2 regions of the Bradyrhizobium sp. SZCCHNRI3043 genome follow, and region 1 is predicted to be linked to the other one. Evidence: riboswitches for the same ligand, from Rfam matches in the RefSeq annotation. Region 1 holds a riboswitch; the other holds the start of a gene.
What was found. Region 1 has a riboswitch for cobalamin ahead of QX124_RS03915 (TonB-dependent receptor plug domain-containing protein). Riboswitches for the same ligand answer to the same signal wherever they lie in the genome.
Positions count from the first base shown of each region.

Region 2: linked by a shared signal. The riboswitch ahead of QX124_RS30475 (HupE/UreJ family protein) and the one ahead of QX124_RS03915 (TonB-dependent receptor plug domain-containing protein) in region 1 are both predicted to bind cobalamin.

Region 1 is NZ_JAUHID010000001.1:835,116-844,940, forward strand. Features, by position in the region: gene QX124_RS03880 (acetolactate synthase 3 large subunit) at 1-172, shown strand, start outside; gene QX124_RS03885 (threonine dehydratase) at 397-1,380, shown strand; gene ilvN (acetolactate synthase small subunit) at 1,532-2,074, shown strand; gene QX124_RS03895 (class I SAM-dependent methyltransferase) at 2,078-2,767, shown strand; gene QX124_RS03900 (LysE family translocator) at 2,997-3,602, shown strand; gene ilvC (ketol-acid reductoisomerase) at 3,753-4,772, shown strand; gene QX124_RS03910 (hypothetical protein) at 4,855-5,433, opposite strand; gene QX124_RS03915 (TonB-dependent receptor plug domain-containing protein) at 5,505-7,571, opposite strand; cobalamin riboswitch at 7,682-7,900, opposite strand; gene QX124_RS03920 (DUF2336 domain-containing protein) at 8,089-9,201, opposite strand; gene QX124_RS03925 (SDR family oxidoreductase) at 9,738-9,825, shown strand, end outside.
Region 2 is NZ_JAUHID010000028.1:38,662-48,486, reverse strand. Features, by position in the region: gene cobD (threonine-phosphate decarboxylase CobD) at 1-489, opposite strand, end outside; gene cbiB (adenosylcobinamide-phosphate synthase CbiB) at 512-1,480, shown strand; gene QX124_RS30490 (cobyric acid synthase) at 1,467-2,960, opposite strand; gene cobO (cob(I)yrinic acid a,c-diamide adenosyltransferase) at 2,965-3,573, opposite strand; gene cobU (bifunctional adenosylcobinamide kinase/adenosylcobinamide-phosphate guanylyltransferase) at 3,590-4,126, opposite strand; cobalamin riboswitch at 4,162-4,355, shown strand; gene QX124_RS30475 (HupE/UreJ family protein) at 4,475-5,107, shown strand; gene QX124_RS30470 (DUF1636 domain-containing protein) at 5,111-5,506, shown strand; gene cobW (cobalamin biosynthesis protein CobW) at 5,526-6,563, shown strand; gene cobN (cobaltochelatase subunit CobN) at 6,573-9,825, shown strand, end outside.

The DNA.
Region 1 (9,825 bases):
GATCAAGGAGATGATCTCGGTCAAGAAGCCGGTGCTGTTCGACTGCCGCGTCGCGGCGCTGGAGAACTGCTTCCCGATGATTCCGTCCGGCAAGGCGCACAACGAGATGATCCTGCCCGCCGAGGCGAGCGATCCGGCCGCGGCGTTCGCCGGCGGCAAGGCGCTGGTGTGAGGACTGATCGTGAGGGCGATGCCAACCCAACACTCCGCTGTCATCGCCCGGCTTGCCGCCTTCGCTAGAGCTTCGGCGCGCCCTGAACGCGCGGCCTCGTCGAAGCCTTGGCGAAGACGGGACCGGGCGATCCAGTACGCCGCGGCAGCCGTGGCTCTCACGACTGCTGGTGGGTACTGGATGCCCACTTTCGCGGGCATGACAGTCGTTATGAGGAGGCGGCCGTGTTCACACTAGCCGAGCTCGAAGCCGCCCACGCCATCGTCGCGGCCGCGGTGCCGGCGACGCCGGCGCATGCGTGGCCGCTGCTGGCGCAGCGGCTGGGGACGCATGTCGTCGTCAAGCACGAGAACCACACGCCGGCCGGCGCCTTCAAGGTGCGCGGCGGGCTGGTCTATGTCGACAACCTCAAGCGCACGCATCCGGACGTCCGCGGCCTGATCACCGCGACGCGCGGCAATCATGGCCAGAGCGTCGCGTTTGCCGGCCGTCGCAACGGCCTGCCGGTGACGATCTATGTGCCGCGTGGCAATTCGGTCGAGAAGAACCGCGCCATGGCGGCGTTCGGCGCCGAGCTGATCGAGCACGGCAGCGACTTCCAGGAGGCGCGCGAGGAGGCTGGCCGCCACGCCGCGCGCGACGGCCTGCACATGGTGCCGTCGTTCCATCCCGATCTCGTGCGCGGCGTCGCCACCTACGCGCTGGAGCTGTTCCGCAGCGCGCCCGATCTCGACGTGCTCTACGTCTCGATCGGGCAGGGCTCGGGCATCTGCGGCTGCATCCTGGCGCGTGATCTCTTGGGCCTGAAGACCGAGATCGTCGGCGTGCAATCGACCGAGGCGCCGTCCTACGCGCTGTCGTTTGCGGCCCGCACCGTCGTGACGACCAACAGCGCCGATACGCACGCCGACGGCCTTGCCACCCGCAGTCCCGATGCCGATGCGCTGGCGATCATTCTTAAAGGCGCCTCGCGCATCGTGCAGGTCAGCGACGCCGAGATCGCCGAGGCCGTGCGCATTCTCTGGACCGACACCCACAATCTCGCCGAAGGCGCCGGCGCGGCACCGCTCGCAGGTGCGTTGCAGGAAAAGGGCAGGCTCGCCGGCAAGCGCGTCGGCCTGGTGCTGACCGGCGGCAACATCGATCTCGACCTGTTCAGGCGCTGGGTGCTGCCGACGGCCACGCATGCCGAAGCGGGGGCCGCATGATGCGCACCCGGCCTGCCACACAAACCACTGTCATCGCCCGGCGCGACCGGGCGATCCAGTACGCGGCGGCAATCGTGAGTCTCACGACGGCCGGCGTCGACCGGATGCCTGCCTGCGCGGGCATGACGGCAGAGGGAACAAGGGGACACCAATGAACCAGCCAGCATCGGCCTATTTCATGGAAGAGCGTCACGATCCGAACGAGACGCACACGCTTGCGGTGCTGGTGCAGAACGAGCCCGGCGTGCTCGCGCGCGTCATCGGCCTGTTCTCGGGCCGCGGCTACAACATCGAGAGCCTCACCGTCTCCGAGACCGAGAGCCAGAAGCATCTGTCGCGCATCACCATCGTGACGACCGGCACGCCGATGGTGATCCAGCAGATCAAGCATCAGCTCGACCGCATGATCCCGGTCTACCGCGTCGTCGACATGACGCTGACCAAGCGCGCGATCGAGCGCGAGCTCGCGATGGTCAAGGTGCGCGGCACCGGCGAGCCGCGCGTCGAGGCGCTGCGGCTGGCGGATGCGTTCCGCGCCCGGGTGATCGACGCCACCACGGAAAGCTTCGTGTTCGAGATCACAGGCAATACCGACAAGATCAGTCAGTTCATCGATCTGATGCGTCCGCTCGGCCTGGTGGAAGTCGCCAGGACCGGCATTGCGGCGATCGGGCGGGGATCGGAAGGGATGTGAGCCATGCTGGCGCGCGACTGGTACTACAACGAACGCAACCGGATCGGGCTCGACCATGCCGTGGCCTCGATCTATGGCTCGGGCGATGATGCCGACGAGCGCGCGCGCGCCGCTCTGACGATGCTCGGCGTCAAGCCGGGCTGGCGGGTGGCCGACATCGGCTGCGGCAACGGCGTGCTGGCGACCGAAGCGGCGCTGCTGGGCGCGGTGGTCGACGCCATCGACATCTCGCCGGCGATGCTGGCGCTGACCCGGATCTACAGCCGCGACCGCCGTACCGCGGTGCGGATGCATTCGGCCGGCCTGCTGTCGTTCGCCTATGAGCCGAACTCGTACGATCTCATCGCCAGCGAGTTCACGCTGCACCATCTGCCGGATTTCTGGAAGGCGGTGGCGCTGGCGCGGATCTTCGCGGCGCTGAAGCCCGGCGCGCAGTTCTTCCTGCGCGACATCGTCTATGTCAGCATGCCCGACGGCGCCGAGCGCTCGGTCGAGCAGTGGGCGGACTTCAACATCAAGAACCACGACCTCGCTCGCGACAGCGTCATCACCCACATGCGTGACGAGAACTCGACCTTCGCCTGGGTGATGGAGCGCATGCTCGCCGAGGTCGGATTCGTGACCGTCTCCGCCGACTACCACGCGCCGATGCACGCCACCTACGTGCTGCAGAAGCCGGCGGGGCAGGGCTAGGCGCTGATGTTTTTGCACGACGGTGAAGTGGGCACGCTGCCACCCTCCCCTGGAGGGGGAGGGTCGGCTCACATCGCGCGAAGCTGCGATGTGAGCCGGGGTGGAGTGATGCCTCCACGCCGGAGCTATGTCTGGGGCCCACCCCACCCCGATCGCGCATTGCATGCGCGATCAACCCTCCCCCTCCAGGGGAGGGTGAAGAGTCGTCGTGCGGAGAGAACTCATTAGAATGTCCCAGCAGCTCCTCATCGCCTTCGTCACCTTCGCCTTCGTGATGGCGTTCACGCCAGGGCCGAACAACATCATGCTGCTGTCGTCGGGCGTGACCCATGGCTTCCGCCGCACGGTGCCGCACATGATGGGCGTCAGCTTCGGCTTCGCCTTCATGGTCGGGGCCGTCGGCTTCGGCCTCGCTACGGTGTTCATCTCCTATCCGGTGCTGCAGGAGGTGCTGAAATATCTCGGCGCCGCCTACCTGATCTATCTCGCCGTGGTGATCGCGTTCTCCGGATCGGCCAAGCCGGATGACGACACGACGCCGCGCGGCCCGATGTCGTTCTGGGGCGCGGCGCTGTTCCAGTGGGTCAACGCCAAGGGCTGGGTGATGGTGATCAGCACCATCACCGCCTATGCCGCGATCGCCAGCTTCCCTGCCAATGTCGCGCTGCAGGTCGGGATCAGCTTCGTGATGGCGATCGGCTCGACCATCCCCTGGACCCTGTTCGGCACCGCACTGCGGCCGCTGCTGAGTTCCGAACGCGCGGTGCGCGGCTTCAACATCCTGATGGCCGTGCTGCTGCTCGCCTCGCTCTATCCCGTCTTCATGGACGCATGAGGGAGGCGGCCGCCATGCGAGATCGGGGTTTCCAACCACGCCCAAAATGCTCTAGACACGGGCCGGATTTCGTCCGGGCGCAGCCGCCCGTGCCTCACCCAAGCGTCTGACTTTTCAGCCAATTCCGGCCATCTCAAAGAGGAAACGACAATGCGTGTCTACTACGATCGCGACGCCGATCTGAACCTGATCAAGGGCAAGAAGGTCGTCATCGTGGGCTACGGCAGCCAGGGCCACGCCCACGCGCTCAACCTGAAGGATTCCGGCGTCAAGGACGTCGCGATCGCGCTGCGCAAGGGCTCGGCTTCGGCCAAGAAGGCCGAGGGCGCCGGCTTCAAGGTGATGGAAGTCGCCGAGGCCGCCAAATGGGCCGACCTGGTGATGATGCTGACCCCGGACGAGCTGCAGGGCGACATCTATCGCGAGCACCTGCACGACAACATGAAGCAGGGCGCCGCGCTCGTGTTCGCCCACGGCCTCAACGTGCATTTCAACCTGCTCGACCCGCGCCCCGATCTCGACGTGCTGATGATCGCCCCGAAGGGCCCCGGCCACACCGTCCGCTCCGAATACCAGCGCGGCGGCGGCGTGCCGTGCCTGATTGCGATCGCCAAGGATTCCTCGGGCAACGCCCATGACCTCGGCCTGTCCTACGCCTCGGCGATCGGCGGCGGCCGCGCCGGCATCATCGAGACCACCTTCAAGGAAGAGTGCGAGACCGACCTGTTCGGCGAGCAGGCGGTGCTGTGCGGTGGCCTGGTCGAGCTGATCAAGGCCGGCTACGAGACCCTGACCGAGGCCGGCTACGCGCCGGAGATGGCCTATTTCGAGTGCCTCCACGAGGTGAAGCTGATCGTCGACCTGATCTATGAAGGCGGCATCGCCAACATGAACTACTCGATCTCCAACACCGCCGAATATGGCGAATACGTCACCGGCCCGCGCATCGTCACGGCCGAGACCAAGGCGGAGATGAAGAAGGTGCTCGGCGACATCCAGTCCGGCCGCTTCGCACGCGACTGGATGCTGGAGAACAAGGTCAACCAGACCTCGTTCAAGGCGACCCGCGCCAAGCTCGCCCAGCATCCGATCGAGGAGGTCGGCGCCCGGCTGCGCGACATGATGCCCTGGATCAAGAAGGGCGCGCTGGTCGACAAGTCGAAGAACTGAGTTCGCGCAGGACTTGCTGAGAATTGAGAACGGCGGGCCGAGGCCCGCCGTTTTTGTTTGGTCGGTGAGTCCTTAGGCTGTTTCAGGACGTCGCGCGGCGTGAGGCCAGCGGCGCGAGCAGGCGGACGATCTCGCTGACAGCGACCAGGCCGACGAGCCAGGCGGCGCTGGTCAGGCCGAGGCGGGCGACGATCGGGAGCGTGAAGCTCGCGGCACCGCCGAGTGCGGGCGTGGCGGCCAGCAGCACCAGCTCATACGCCGTGTAGGCGCCCAGCAGAGCGGCGGCAAAGGCGAGCGGAGCCGGGCTTGCGTGCAGAGCCTGCAGCACGCCCCGGGCCGTGGCAGTGGCGCTGAGCGCGGCGGCGCCGATCATCGCGCCCCAGGCCAGCGTATTGGCATCGACCGGATAGTGCAGGGCGCCGAAGCCGATGCCCTGGTTGACCAGCCAGGCGCCGAGCATCACCGGCAGCGCCGTGCGCAGCGGAAGCATGGCGGCCGCAATCACGGCGAAGGCCGCAAACGGCGTCGCGCAGGCGAACACGAAGCTCGCCAGCGCACAGGCGGTCGTCAGCAGCGCGAAACAAAACGCGGCTGCATGCCGCGGCGGGACGGGCGCGAGGCGAGCCTCGGAACCAGAGGGGGCGAGGACGTCGAGAGTCATGGAACCATCTCCTGTTGTTGCAATTGTAGTCCAGTTTTGAGGCGGCTGTCAGCCGCTTCGGGAGGTCTGCGTCACTGCACGCCGAAGCTCGCGAGCCGGATGCCGCCGAACACGCCGAAGCCGGGCGCCAGGAAGCCGGTCGGGTTCTGGGTGTGACGGTTGAACAGGTTATCGATCCGGCCAAACACCTTGACCTGGTCGGACAGCGCGTAGTCGCCGCGCAGGTTCACGAGCGCATAGCCGGGTGCGACGAGGCCGGTGGTCATGCCGTCGCGGCTGACATCGAGCCAGTCGCCGACCCGCAGCAAGGTGGCCGACAGGCTCAGCGCATCGATCGGCAGCCAGGTGGCGGTGGCGCTCCATTTCTCCTTCGGCCGGCGCAGCAACTGCTGGCCGGTGGCCGCGTCGACGGCGCGGGTGAAGGTGTAGTCCGCGCGCAGCGATATCCGATCGGTGAGCCGCGCCGTCACGAAGCTCTCGGTGCCTTCGGTGGTGGCGAGGCCGACATTGGCGTAGGAGGTGAAGGTCGCGTTGAAATTGATCAGGTTGGTGATGCTGTTGTGGAAGTAGGTCGTGCCGAAGCGGACGCGATCGTCGAACAGCGGCTGCTCGAAACCGGCATCGTAGCCGGCGCTCTGCTCCGGCCGGAGGTTGGGATTGGCGAAGAAGTTGAACGCCGGGAAATCCTGGTGCAACTGGCTCAAGGTCGGTGCCTTGAAGCCGGTGCCGTAGCTCGCCTTCAGCTTGGTCTCGGTGACCGGCAGGATCACCGCCGGCGCGATCCGGTAGGTGCCATGGCCGCCGAACTGGTCGTTGACGTCGTTGCGCAGGCTCGCCACGACGAACCAGCGCTTCGCGAACTCGGTCTGCAGCTCGACGAAGCCGGCCTTGTTGCCGTTCTCGGCCGAAAGGTCGGTGGTCTTCAGCCGTTCGGTCTGCTGCTCCAGGCCGACGATCAGGTTGTTGCGCGGGGCGAGCTCGGTCACCGCGTGCCAGTCATATTTGATGCGCTCGCCGGTCGCGACCGCGGCGACGGGATTGCCGGCCGTCAGATCGGACGACCAGTTGTTCACATAGTTGACGCCGAAGTAGTTCCTGATGCGGCCGCCGAGCAGCGACCATACGGCTTCCTCGCGCGTCGCCAGTTGATGGATGGTGTGGTTGCTCTGGGCGGCGTCGGGAAAGCTGGGAAAGCCGCTGTCGCCGGTGAACAGCAGGGTGGCGTCAGTGTAGCGGACCACCGAATTGAGCGTCCAGGCCTCGTTGAGATCGACGCCGAGCTTGGACGAGGCGGTGACGTTGTCGTAGGCGTTGCCGATGGCCTTCTGCCCCGCAGGCAGCAATTGCCACGGGGTCACCGGAACGTCACCGGCGTGCAGACGCGCGACGTTGACTGCGTAGTTGACATTGTCCTGGGAGCCGCTGACGCCGGCTGACTGGTTGAAGGTCTTGAACGAGCCGCTCTCGATCGAGGCGGTCGCCCGCGCAGGTCCGTCGCCCTTGCGCGTGATCACCGAGATGACGCCGCCGATGGCATCGGAGCCGTACAGTCCGCTCTGCGGCCCGCGCAGCACCTCGAGCTGCTGGATGTCGGCGGCGAGCACATGCGCGAAATCGAACGCGCCGTTGCCGTTGGTGACGTCGCCTGCGTCGATGCCGTCGATGATGAGCTTGGTGTGGTTGGCATTGGTGCCGCGCATGAAGACGTTGGTCTGGCCGCCCGGGCCGCCGGCCTGCACGATGTTCAATCCGGGGACCGTGCTCAGGATGTCCGGCACGGTGCGGGCCTGCTGCGCGGCGATATCCTTGTCGGTCACCACGGTGATCGCATTCGCGACGTTGGCGACCGGCGTCACAACGCCGGTCGGGCTGACGGCGACGGGGGCGCTGGCCGGCGCTGCCGGCTTTGCAGCCGGCGTCTGCCGTCGCGCGGCGTTGCGGGTTGGAGAACCGCCGGACACCGCCGGCCCTGCGGCAACCGGCTTGCGCGGCGCGTCAACCTCGACCGGCGGCAAAAGGTTGGGGGAGGCGGATTGCTGCGCGGCTGCCGGGAAAGCACCGAGCAGCGCAAACGACGCGAGGACGCAGAGCGACGACAGAACGGCGCGATGCCGCCTGGCATGGGGAACGGGAGACACGAGTGACCTCGGCATGACGTCAGTGGCACGTCACCGCGAACGAGGTCTCACGCAGACCTTTGCAGACCTGCCTGAAAACGATGCCAATAACGCCCCGACCGGCATCCTCGCGTGTGACCACGGCTGACGGCAGGTCTCCTGGCTCGCGGGTCATCACCTCCACGTCGCCTTCCCGGGACCGAGATTTCCCAGTGGCCTATGACGCGAGATTCGCCGCTTACAGTTGCGGGGGCAGCTGCGGCCTTCGATCACGTCTCTTGCGAGACGCATCCGGCACCGCATTCCCTTTTGAGCCCCGGTCGAGGGGCACCGTCACGATCACCGTAGGAGTGCGGGCGCACCAAAGTCAATCCGGCGCCCGGCGATCTCCTGGCGATAACGCTGGCCGGTCGGCTTGATGATGCCCGGCCGCCTGCGACAACCATAGCTGTCGTCCCCGCGTTCGCAGGGACGACAGCGGAGTATGAGGAGGCTCGCGAGTCGTTGCTGATGAGGATTGCGTCTTGTGAGCACCCGCTCACTTCTCGACCTTGTTATGCACCATCCAGAACCGCAGCGTGCGCTGGGCGGTGTCGAGCGACAGCCGGGCATAGTCGCGCTCGGCGAGCTTCAGGGTGTCGCTGTCGATGGCGTGCTTGATCGGCCGGTGGGTCAGGATCTTCGCCACCACCGACCAGGCCAGCCTGGCGGCACGGCAGGGGATCAGCACGATGTCGGTGCGCGGGCCCTCGAGCACCTTGGCCATCATCTCGGTCGGGACGTTGTTGAGCAGGCCGAGTGCGGCGGAAACCTCGCCGAAGCGGCGGGTCTCGGCGAAGAAGGCGATGGCGGCATCGTTGAGCTCGTTCAGCCCCTTCATGCGCTTGACGGCGTCTTCGGCGAGCGTGAAGTCGCGGCCGACCAGGCCGCCGTCGCTGCGCGCGACGTCCGCGATGGCCTTGAGGATCTTCTTGATCTCCTGCTGCAACGCCGGCGGCGCCGAGGACATCAGCTTGGCGCGCACGGCTTCGGTGGCGCGGCGCAAGAGGTCGCGCAGGTGCTTGGTGGGCAGGTCGACGCGCAGCCCGATGATCTCGGACAGCTCGTCGTCATCCGCGGCATGCGCCATCATCCCGGAATAGCCGGTATCGGAGAAGCGCGCGGTCTGGTTGTTGGCGAGCTTGCGGATGACCCGGCGCTCGCCGCGGTCGACGATGATGTCGGTCACCGCCTCGGTCAGATGCGGACGGCTGGAGATCGCCATCAGGTGATCCTGGCCCTTGGTCGCCGCGACCTCGACCAGCGTATGCTCGGTCAGCCGGCTCGAGTGCATCAGCACGCTCTCGGCCACCGAGATTTCGTCGTCACGGGCGAGCTGCTGGATCAATTCGACGGGCGCGTAGTCGACCGGCGCGAGATGCTTGGAGAGCTCGGCCCGCGCGCGGGTCTCTACTCGCGAGACCAGCATGCACAGCACATTGTCGAACACCTTGATCTGGTCCTCGGTGAGGCGTTCGCCGTCATGCAGGAACAGATTGGTGACCTGGCGCAGCGTGTTGACGCGCTTCGCCGAGGAGCCGCTGCGGACGGCCTCTTCGAGCTCGGTGATGATGGAGTGTTCTGAAGGCGGAAGCTGTTCTGGCTGTGACACGATCGCGCTCGTTTGTCCGGATGGCCGGAGCGACAGCGACGCGCTTGTGATCCCGCTGCAAGGCTCTCGGCCGGAGCAGTTTTCGGCACGGGCGATAACAACGCGTTAGGGTCGGAGGACGTAGTACCCCGGAGAAACACGGATACGGAAAATTAAGGCGATACGCGTAGAGGGGGACGACGAGCTGGAGCGCGGTCTTCCGGAGATTCGCCGGACAGGCGATGGAATGAGGCCCAAACACCTCCCCACAGACCCGGCGACGACAGGCCAGCGAAACGGAAAGGTTAATGATCTCATAAGGTCACAGACCTTCCTTCATCCAGTTTGCTCGCTGCCCTCGATCTCACGTCAGCTGTCATCCTCCCAAGCATTGAAACTTAAATCCCAATCTTGCCGCGGCCATCTTGTTGATGCGCCGCGTGCCGTCTCCCGGTGTTCCGGGGCGGGCTCGGCGGGGATGACCTCGTGCGAAAAATCAGCGCCAGCATCGCGCCGCATCCCGTGCGATAATCGCCGCGCAAATCGTTGAGGTCACCATGAAATCCGTCGTCATCACCGGCGCGTCCACCGGCATCGGCTTGGCCTGTTCGAAGCTCCTGCTCGCGCGTGGCTTCCACGTGTTCG
Region 2 (9,825 bases), on a different contig from region 1:
GACCTGCACATCGCGGGGCAGCAGGCGGCCGGTGGGATTGTTGGGATTCACGACGACGGCAACATCGGCATCGGCGAGCGCATCGACATCATCGACCAGACCGACGCGATGCCCACAGCGGCGCCAGCACAGCGCATGCTCCTCGTAGGTCGGGGCGAGCACGGCAACCCTCGAGCGCGGGCGCAGCCGCGGCAGGATCTGCAACAGCGCCTGCGTGCCGGGCGCGGCAACGATCATTTCGGGCCCCGCCACGCCATAGCGCGCAGCAGCCGCTGCGCACAGCGCGTCGTCTTCGGCTTGGGCCGGCAAGCGCGCCCAACTTGCGGGCGGGATGGTCGGCACCGGGTAGGCTATGGGATTGATGCCGGTCGACAGATCGATCCACGGCCGCGGCGCATCCGGGTAGCGACGGCTGATCGCAGCGAGATCGCCGCCGTGAAGGATCGCTTCCGGCTGGTCCGCGCCCGTGCTAGTCGCTCTGTCGTCCATGTCTGTCCTTCAGCGGAGATCGATGTTCGTCTCTCTCGCGCTCACGGCGCTGCTCGTCGAGGCGGCGGTCGGTTATCCCCAGGTCCTGGTGCGGCGGATCGGCCATCCCGTGATGTGGATGGGTGCGCTGATAGCATGGGCGGACCGCCGCTGGAACGGGGCAGACGGCTTTGCCGCACGACGTGCCCGCGGCATTGCGCTCGTCTGCCTGCTCGTCGCGGGGGGGATGACCATCGGCCTCGCCGCAGCGTGGGTGATGCAGGCGGTCGTGGGCGAGCCGGTCGCAGCGATCATCCTTGGTGTGGCGGCAAGCAGCCTGCTGGCCCAGCGCAGTCTCGACACGCATGTCGCCGCGGTTGCAGAGGGACTGGAGCAGGAGGGGCTCGAGGGCGGCCGCCGAGCGGTCTCGATGATCGTCGGCCGCGATCCCGATCGGCTGGATGAAGCAGGCGTTGCGCGGGCCGCGATCGAGAGCCTGGCAGAAAACTTCTCCGATGGCGTCGTCGCACCCGTGTTCTGGCTCGTCGTCGGTGGTCTTCCAGGTATCCTGATCTACAAGGCTCTCAACACCGCGGACAGCATGATCGGTCATCTCTCGGACCGGCACCGCGCGTTCGGCTGGGCGGCGGCGCGGCTCGACGATCTCGTCAACCTGCCGGCCTCGCGCCTGTCCGCGCTGTGGATCGCAGCCGCTGCGGCCTGCATCCCGAGCGCCTCGGCTTCGGCCGCGGTGCGAGCCGTTGCACGTGATGCGTCGAAGCATCGTTCGCCCAATGCCGGCTGGCCGGAAGCGGCGATGGCTGGTGCGCTCGGACTGCGCCTGGCGGGGCCGCGCGTCTATCACGGTCATCTCGTCACCGATGCCTGGATGGGCGACGGGCGCGCCGATCTCAACGCCTCCGACATCCGGCAGGCCTTGCGGCTGTATCGGCTGGCCTGTCTGGTTCAGGCCCTGGTCGTCGCAGGACTCGTCCTGGTCAGGATCCTGTAGCCGCCACGGGCGGCGCGGGCTTGCTCGCCAATGCAAGGATACGGTCCACGTCAACGTAGCGCTCGAGATGCGCCGCGAGTGCATCCAACGTCGTGTCCACATCGATCTCATAGGAGAGGCCGCTGGTCGTCGCGCCGAGGCTGCGCAGCCAATGGCTGCGCAGGCCGTCGTCGGCGAACAGGCCATGCACGTAGCAGCCGGCTACCAGGCCATCAGGCGCGATGGCGCCATCGCGCCGGCCATCGGAGAAGGTCAGGAAGGGGCGCTGTGTCGCCCGTCCCTCCGTGTGGCCGATGTGCATCTCGTAGCCGCGGAACGAGAGCTTATCGTGCGTCAGCGTGCCCTGGACCTCGCGCAACGCCTTGTCATCGGTCAATGTCGTTTCGACGTCGAGCAGGCCAAGTCCCGCGACGGACTCGGGCGTGCCCTCGTGCCCATCGGGATCGCTGATCACACGCCCCAGCATCTGATAGCCGCCGCAGATGCCGAGCACGCGGCCGCTGCGGCGCAGATGCGCGATAAGATCGATGTCCCAGCCGACTTCACGCAAGGCGGCGAGATCGGCAATCGTGGCCTTCGAGCCCGGCAGGATCACCATCGATGCGTCGCCGGGGATCGGCGTGCCAGGCCGCAAAAACTGCAGATCGATTCCATCTTCCAGCCGCAACGGATCGAACTCGTCGAAATTGGAGATGCGCGGGTAGGCGAGGATGACGACCTTCGGCCGCTGTCCTCCCGATGATCCGCGTTCAGCCAGGCCAAGCGCGTCCTCCGCTGGCAGGCGGCGCGCATCCGAAAAATGCGGAATGAGCCCGAGCGATGTCCACCCCGTCCGCTTCTCGATCTCGTTCATGCCTGACGCAAACAAGGCCGGATCGCCGCGAAACTTGTTGACGAGGAAACCTGCCACGCGCGCGGCATCGTCCGGCGGGATCACAGTCCTGGTGCCGACCAGGCTCGCAATCACGCCGCCCCGATCGATATCGCCGATCAGCACCACCGGAATCTGCGTGGCTTGCGCAAAACCCATGTTGGCGATGTCGCCCGCGCGCAGGTTGATCTCGGAGGCGGAGCCCGCGCCTTCGACCAGCACGATGTCGGCATCCGCTGCGAGGTGATGGAAGCTGTCCAGCACGGCCGCCATCAGTTGCGGCTTCATCGCCTGATAGGCGGACGCCTTGGCGTTGCCGACCACGCGGCCCTGCACCACGACCTGCGACCCGATCTCGCTCTGCGGCTTCAGCAACACCGGATTCATGTGCACGGTCATCGGCCGCCGCGCCGCGCGCGCCTGCAGCGCCTGGGCACGGCCGATCTCGCCGCCATCAGCGGTGACGGCGGCGTTGTTCGACATGTTCTGCGGCTTGAACGGCGCCACCTTGAGGCCGCGCAATGTCAGCGCGCGCGCGAGCCCCGCGACGATCAGCGATTTGCCGACGTCGGAGCCGGTGCCCTGGAACATGATGGCGCGCGCGCGCATGAGCTCAGTACTCGATGCCTTCCTGCGCCTTCACGCCGGCCGCGAAATGATGCTTCACGAGGTTCATCTCGGTGACGAGATCGGCGGCCTCGATCAGCTCCGGCTTGGCGTTGCGCCCGGTGACGACGACGTGCAGATCGGGACGGCGCCCTGCGAGCGTGGCGACGACGTCTGCGATATCAAGGTGATCGTAGCGCAGCGCGATGTTGAGCTCATCGAGGACAAGCAGCCGGATCGACGGATCCGCCATCAGCTCCTTTGCCTTTGCCCAGGCGCGCTCGGCCGCGGCGACGTCGCGCGCGCGATCCTGCGTTTCCCAGGTGAAGCCCTCGCCGAGCGTGTGCCAGGAGACCTGATCGCCGAACTTCTCGATCGCCTTGCGCTCGCCGGTTTCCCACGCGCCCTTGCCGAACTGCACGACGCCGATGCGAAAACCGCGGCCGAGTGCGCGCAGCATCAGGCCCCAGGCCGCCGTCGATTTGCCCTTGCCCTTGCCGGTGTGAACGATCAGCAGGCCCTTCTCGACGGTCTTGGAGGCGACCTCGGCATCCTGCACCGCCTTGCGGTTCTCCATCTTCGCCTTGTGGCGTGAATCGTCGGCGCTTTCGGTCATCGGCATGTCCTTCCCGTTACTTCAATGTCAGCGGCAGGCCGGCCGCCATCAGGATCACGCGATCGGCCACGGCCGCGACGTCCTGGTTCAGTCGCCCCTGGGCATCGCGAAAGGCGCGCGCGAGCGCGTTGTCCGGCACGATACCCAGTCCGACCTCATTGGACACGGCCACGACGGGGCCAGGCGCGTCCCTGAACGCCTCGATCAGCTCGGCGCATCGTGCCGGAACGTTCATGTCGGCGAGCATCACATTGCTGAGCCACAGCGTCAGGCAATCGATCAGCATCGGCGCGCTCGAATTTGCCCGTGCACGGACCAGGCCTGCAAGATCATGCGTGGTCTCCAACGTCTGCCATCCCTCGGTGCGGCGCGCTTTGTGCTGCGCGATTCGGTCCTTCATCTCATCGTCGAACGCCTGCGCGGTCGCAACATAGGTCCAAGGTGCGGGAAGGGCGGTCACGAGCGCCTCGGCATGACGGCTCTTGCCGGAACGCGCGCCGCCGAGCACCAGGGTGAGGCGCGGCAGGGCGGGATGCGGGCGGGCGGGGACCATGGGGGACGATTCCGATTGACGGGCTTTGGCGCGACCCGTATCTAACAGATGACGGTTCTCCGAAAGGAGAGATTTAGGGAACACGGTGCGGGTTCTTGACCCAAGGCCGTGGCTGCCCCCGCAACTGTAATCGGCGAGTGTGAGGCCAAGACACCACTGGGAAACCGGGAAGGTGGCTTCATGCGGTGACCCGAGAGCCAGGAGACCTGCCGTCGACATTGCTGTTGGCCGACCCGTCGCGCGGGGAGTCGCGATGCTGGTTCTGATCCCGCCGGGATGGGCGGGATGCCGTCGGATGCAGCGCATCGTCCGGTCCTCTGGGGGAGCCGGCAAGCGACGGAGACGGCCATGAAGTTGACCCGTACCACGACCTTTGCAGCCGCGAGCCTGGTGCTGCTCGCCGCCGATCCCGCCTTCGCGCATCACATGATGGATGGCAAACTGCCGCAGACGTTTGCGCAGGGCCTGCTGTCCGGCCTCGGCCATCCTGTGATCGGAATCGACCATCTGGCCGCCATCGTCGGTGCGGGCATCGTTGCAGCGCTTCTGGGCCGCGGCTTCGCGCCGGTGCTCGCCTTCACCACAGCGATGATCGCGGGCGTCGGCCTTCATGTGGCCAAGGCCAACATCCCGGCTGCCGAGCTGCTGGTCGGCCTGACCACCGTCGTGGTCGGTCTGGTGGTGGTGATGCGTGGCGGTTTCGGCGTGCTGCCCGTCGCCGGCCTGTTCGCCGTGACCGGCCTCGTCCACGGCTATGCGCTGGGTGAATCGATCGTCGGGGCAGAGAACACCCCGTTCGGGGCCTATCTCGCCGGTCTGCTCGTGATCCAGACCCTCATCGCCGCCGGCGCGTTCCTCGGCACCAGGCTGCTGTCGGCGAAGGCCAAGGCGGCTGCGCCGCTGGCGCTGCGGCTCGCGGGCGCCGCCATCGTGCTGGTCGGCGGCGTCGCCGCGGCGACGGCGGCCGGCGTGATCGGCTGATTGATGACCGCATCGGAGACTGGTGAGACGACGCTGTTCGTCTGCGTCACCTGCCGTTCGCAGGCGACGGAACCTACGCCGCCTGATCAGCCGCGGGCCGGAGCCCGTCTGCTCGCCGCGATCGAGACGTTGCCGACCGCGCAGCGCGCCGGTGTCGCCGTGGTCGGCGTCGAGTGCCTGTCCAACTGCAATCGTGCGTGCACGGTTGCAGTGACGGCGCCGGGCAAATGGACCTACGTGCTCGGCGCGCTCGATCCGGATCTGCATGTTCAGGATGTGCTGACATTCGCGCAGCTGCATCAGCGCCATGACGCCGGCCTGCCGGCCTGGCGCGAGCGTCCCGAATACATCCGCAAGAACACCGTTGCGCGCGTTCCCGCGCTGTCAGCACCACGCTGAAACGAGAGATCGTATCGCCATGACGAAGTCGTTCGCCAAGACGCCTTGCACCATCGTCACCGGTTTCCTCGGCGCCGGCAAGACCACGCTGGTGCGCAACCTGATCGAGACCGCGAATGGCCGCCGGCTCGCCATCATCGTCAACGAGTTCGGCGATGTCGGCATCGACGGCGACATCCTGAAAGGCTGCGGCGTGCCGGACTGTCCGGAGGATCGCATCGTCGAGCTGTCGAACGGCTGTCTGTGCTGCACCGTTGCCGATGATTTCGTGCCCGCGCTCAGGAGCCTGCTGGATCAGAAGGAGCCGCCCGAGCATATCGTGATCGAGACCTCGGGGCTCGCGCTGCCGAAGCCGCTGGTGCAGGCCTTCAACTGGCCGGAGATCGCGACGCGCGTCACCGTCGACGGTGTGGTGGCGGTCGTCGACGGCCCGGCGGTGGTCGCGGGACGCTTCGCCGACGATCCCGAAGCGCTCGCCGCGCAGCGCGCCAGTGATGCTTCACTCGATCACGACAACCCGCTGGAGGAGGTCTACGAGGACCAGCTGCTGTGCGCCGATCTCGTCGTGATGAACAAGAGCGACCTGATGAGCGAGGAGCAGCGCAAGGATGTCGCGGCCGAGATCACGGCGAAGGTGCAGCGTGCCGTCAAGGTGATCGCGACGGAGCACGGCAGGCTGTCGGCTTCAATTCTGCTCGGGCTCGGTGCCGCAGCGGAGGACGATCTCGCGGCCCGACCGTCACATCACGACAACGAGGCCGAGCACGACCACGACGATTTCGAGAGTTTCGTGCTCGACGTTCCGGCGCAGGCTTCGCCCGATGCGCTCGTCGACCGCATCGCGGCCGCCGTCGACGCGCATGACGTATTGCGCGTGAAGGGGTTCGTGGAAGTCGCCGGCAAGCCGCTGCGCCTCCTGGTGCAGGCCGTCGGCAACCGCATCCAGCATCAGTTCGAGCGCCCGTGGCGATCCGGCGAATCGCGGCAGGGGCGGCTGGTGATCATCGGCGAGCGCGGCCTCGATGCCGCCGCCATCCAGAGCCTGATCACAGGATAGGCGGGACCGATGCACCTGCTGGCGACAACGGGCGCGGATCTCGACGACCTCGAACAGGCCGTGGATCTTGCACAGTCGCCGGCCGAAATCGTCGTGCTGTCGTTCTCGGATAGCGATTTGTCGGCATTGGCCGAGGCCTGGACCGCGTCGTCGGATGAGCTGCCGAGCCTGCGCCTCGCCAGCTTGAAACGGCTGAAGCATCCGATGTCGGTCGATCTCTATGTCGACCGTGTCGTGCTCGGCGCGCGCGCCGTCGTCGTGCGCTGTCTCGGCGGGCTCGACTATTGGCGCTACGGGCTGGAGCGCATCGCATCGGTCTGCCGCAGCCGCAACATCCCGTTCGCGGCACTGCCGGGTGACGATCGCGCCGACGAGAGGCTCGATGCGCTCTCGACCCTGCCGAAGGACGCGACCTCGCGTCTCTACGGCTATCTGCACGAGGGCGGCGTCGGCAATGCGCGCGAGGCCCTGCGCTATCTCGCGACGCTGCTCGGGCGCGACGCGCATTTTGCGGAGCCGGTCGCGATCGGTTCGATCGTCGGCTTCATGCCCGATCGCGGAGCGGTCGGCATCGATGATCTCTGCGGCCACGATGATGCGCGGCCCACCGCGTTGATCGTGTTCTACCGTGCGGGCCTGCTCGCCGCGGATACGGCAGGGATCGCGGAGCTGATGCGGGCGCTCGAAGGTGAAGGGCTGGCGGCGGTCGCGGTCGCGGTGACCAGCCTGAAGGATCCCAATATCGGGGATGCACTGGCGCGACTCGTCCAGCGCCGGCGTCCTGCGATCATTTTGAACGCCACCGCGTTCTCGGCGCTGCGCGACGACGGCACCACGGTGCTCGACCTCGCGGACGCGCCGGTCTTGCAGATCATCCAGGCGCAGAGCACCGAAGAGGCCTGGGCCTCGTCGGCGCGCGGACTGTCGCCGACGGATCTGGCCATGAATGTCGTTCTGCCGGAGCTCGACGGCCGGCTGTTGGCGCGCCCGATTGCGTTCAAGGGTGAAATGCCGGCGGATGAGCGTCTGCAGTTCGGCACGATGCGTTATGTACCGCAACACGACCGCATTGCTTACGTCGCCCGGCTCGCGGCGCGATGGGCGCGGCTGCGGGCGCTGCCGGCAAGCGAGCGGCGCGTGGCGCTGATGCTTTCCGATTATCCGGCGCGCGGCGGGCGCCGCGGCTACGCTGTCGGTCTCGACACCAGCGAAAGCGCAGCCGCCATTGCGCGGCTGTTGGCGGAGGCGGGGTACGATATCGGCCGCGCAGCGCCGACCGCCGAAGATGTCGACGCGCTGCTGCGGGACGAGGCAGATGAGCTCGTGGTGCCGCTCGCGGCCTATCGGTGTGCTCTGGCGCTGTTGCCGGATGAGCTGCAGCGTGCCTCGCATGACAATTGGGGAGAGGCGGAAGCCGACCCGGCGGTTCGAGATGGCACCTTCCGTTTTCCGGTGCTGCGTGCGGGAAAACTCTCGATCCTGCTACAGCCGGATCGTGGCAATCGCGCCGATCGCAAGTCTGGGTACCATGACACGAGCGTGCCTCCGCGGCACGCCTATGTCGCGCTCTATGCGCATCTGCGTGAGGCCGAGCGGATCGATGCGCTGATTCATCTCGGTGCGCATGGCACGCTGGAATGGCTGCCTGGCAAGGCACTGGCGCTCTCAAATGCGTGCTGGCCGGAGGCCGTGCTGGGCCCGCTGCCGGTGATCTATCCCTTCATCGTCAACAATCCCGGCGAAGCGATGCAGGCCAAGCGGCGATTGTCGGCCCTGACGCTCGGGCATCTGACGCCGCCGCTGTCGCAGGCCGGTCTGCACGGACCCTTGCTGGAGCTGGAGGGGCTGGTCGAGGAATATGCCGAGGCGGATGGCCTCGACAAGCGCCGGCTGAAGCTGCTCGAGGAGGAGATCGTCGCGCGGGCCTGGCAGGGTGGCTTGGCCGCCGATTGCGGGCTCGACCGTGCGATGACCGGACGCGAGGCGATCGCACAGCTCGATGCGCAGCTCTGTGACATCAAGGAGCTCGCGGTGCGCGACCGCCTGCATGTGTTCGGGGAAGCGCCCGACACGGCGGCGACCGGCCTGCTTGCGGATGCGATCACGGCGGCCATGGGGCCGGCGGCCGCGACGGTCGATCGCGCCGACATCGCCGCACGGATCGCCGCGAGCGCTGCAGCCGAACGCAGTGCGTTGCTCGCGGCACTCGACGGTCGCCGCGTCGCTGCCGGTCCCGCCGGCGCGCCGAGCCGCGGCCGGCTCGACGTGTTGCCCACGGGGCGTAATCTCACCGCGATCGACCCGCGTGCGATCCCGACCCGGACCGCCGCTGTGGTCGGCGTACGCGCGGCTGACGAGGTGATCCGGCGCTATTTGCAGGATCATGGTGACTACCCGCGCGCGCTCATGCTCGATCTCTGGGCGTCCGCATCGCTGCGCACGGGCGGTGACGATCTGGCCCAGGCCTTGGCTTATCTGGGCGTGCGGCCGCGCTGGGACCTCAACTCCAATCGTGTCACCGGCGTCGACGTACTGCCGTTGGCGATGCTCGACCGCCCGCGCATCGATGCGACGCTGCGGATCTCGGGGCTGTTTCGCGACCTGTTCGAAGCGCAGATCGCGCTGTTCGATCTCGCCGTGCAAAAGGTGGCCGCGCTTGACGAGGACGATGCCGACAATCCGCTGGCCGCGGCACGGCGGCGCGGCGAGAGCCTCGCGCGCGTGTTCGGCGGGGCGCCTGGCAGCTACGGTGCCGTTGCCGCCGACCTTGCGCTCGGAATGGACTGGACGAGCCGGTCGCAGCTCGGCGAGGCGTATCTCGAGAGCGCCGCTTATAGCTTTGGCGGGACGCATGACGGCGCGTCTGCTTCCGACACGTTCCGCGCCCGCGTCCGCAGCGCCGACGCCCTCGTGCATCCGCAGGACGATCGTGAGCGCGACCTGCTCGATGGCGAGGAGGTCGCCGACTTTGCCGGAGGCTTTGCGGCGGCCGCGGCGTCGCTCGGCGCGTCGCCCGCGCTGCTGCATCTCGACACCAGCCGTCCGGAGGCGCCGGCGGCGCGGACATTCGGCGAGGAGATCGCCCGCGTGGTGCGCGGCCGTCTCACCAATCCGCGCTGGATTGCGGGAATGCTCGCGCATGGCTATCGCGGCGTCGCCGAGATCGCGCAGGGCGTCGACGCGCTCTACGCCTTTGCCGCCACCTCTGACGCCGTCGCCGAGCACCTGTTCGATCTGGCGCATGGGGCGCTGCTGCGCGACG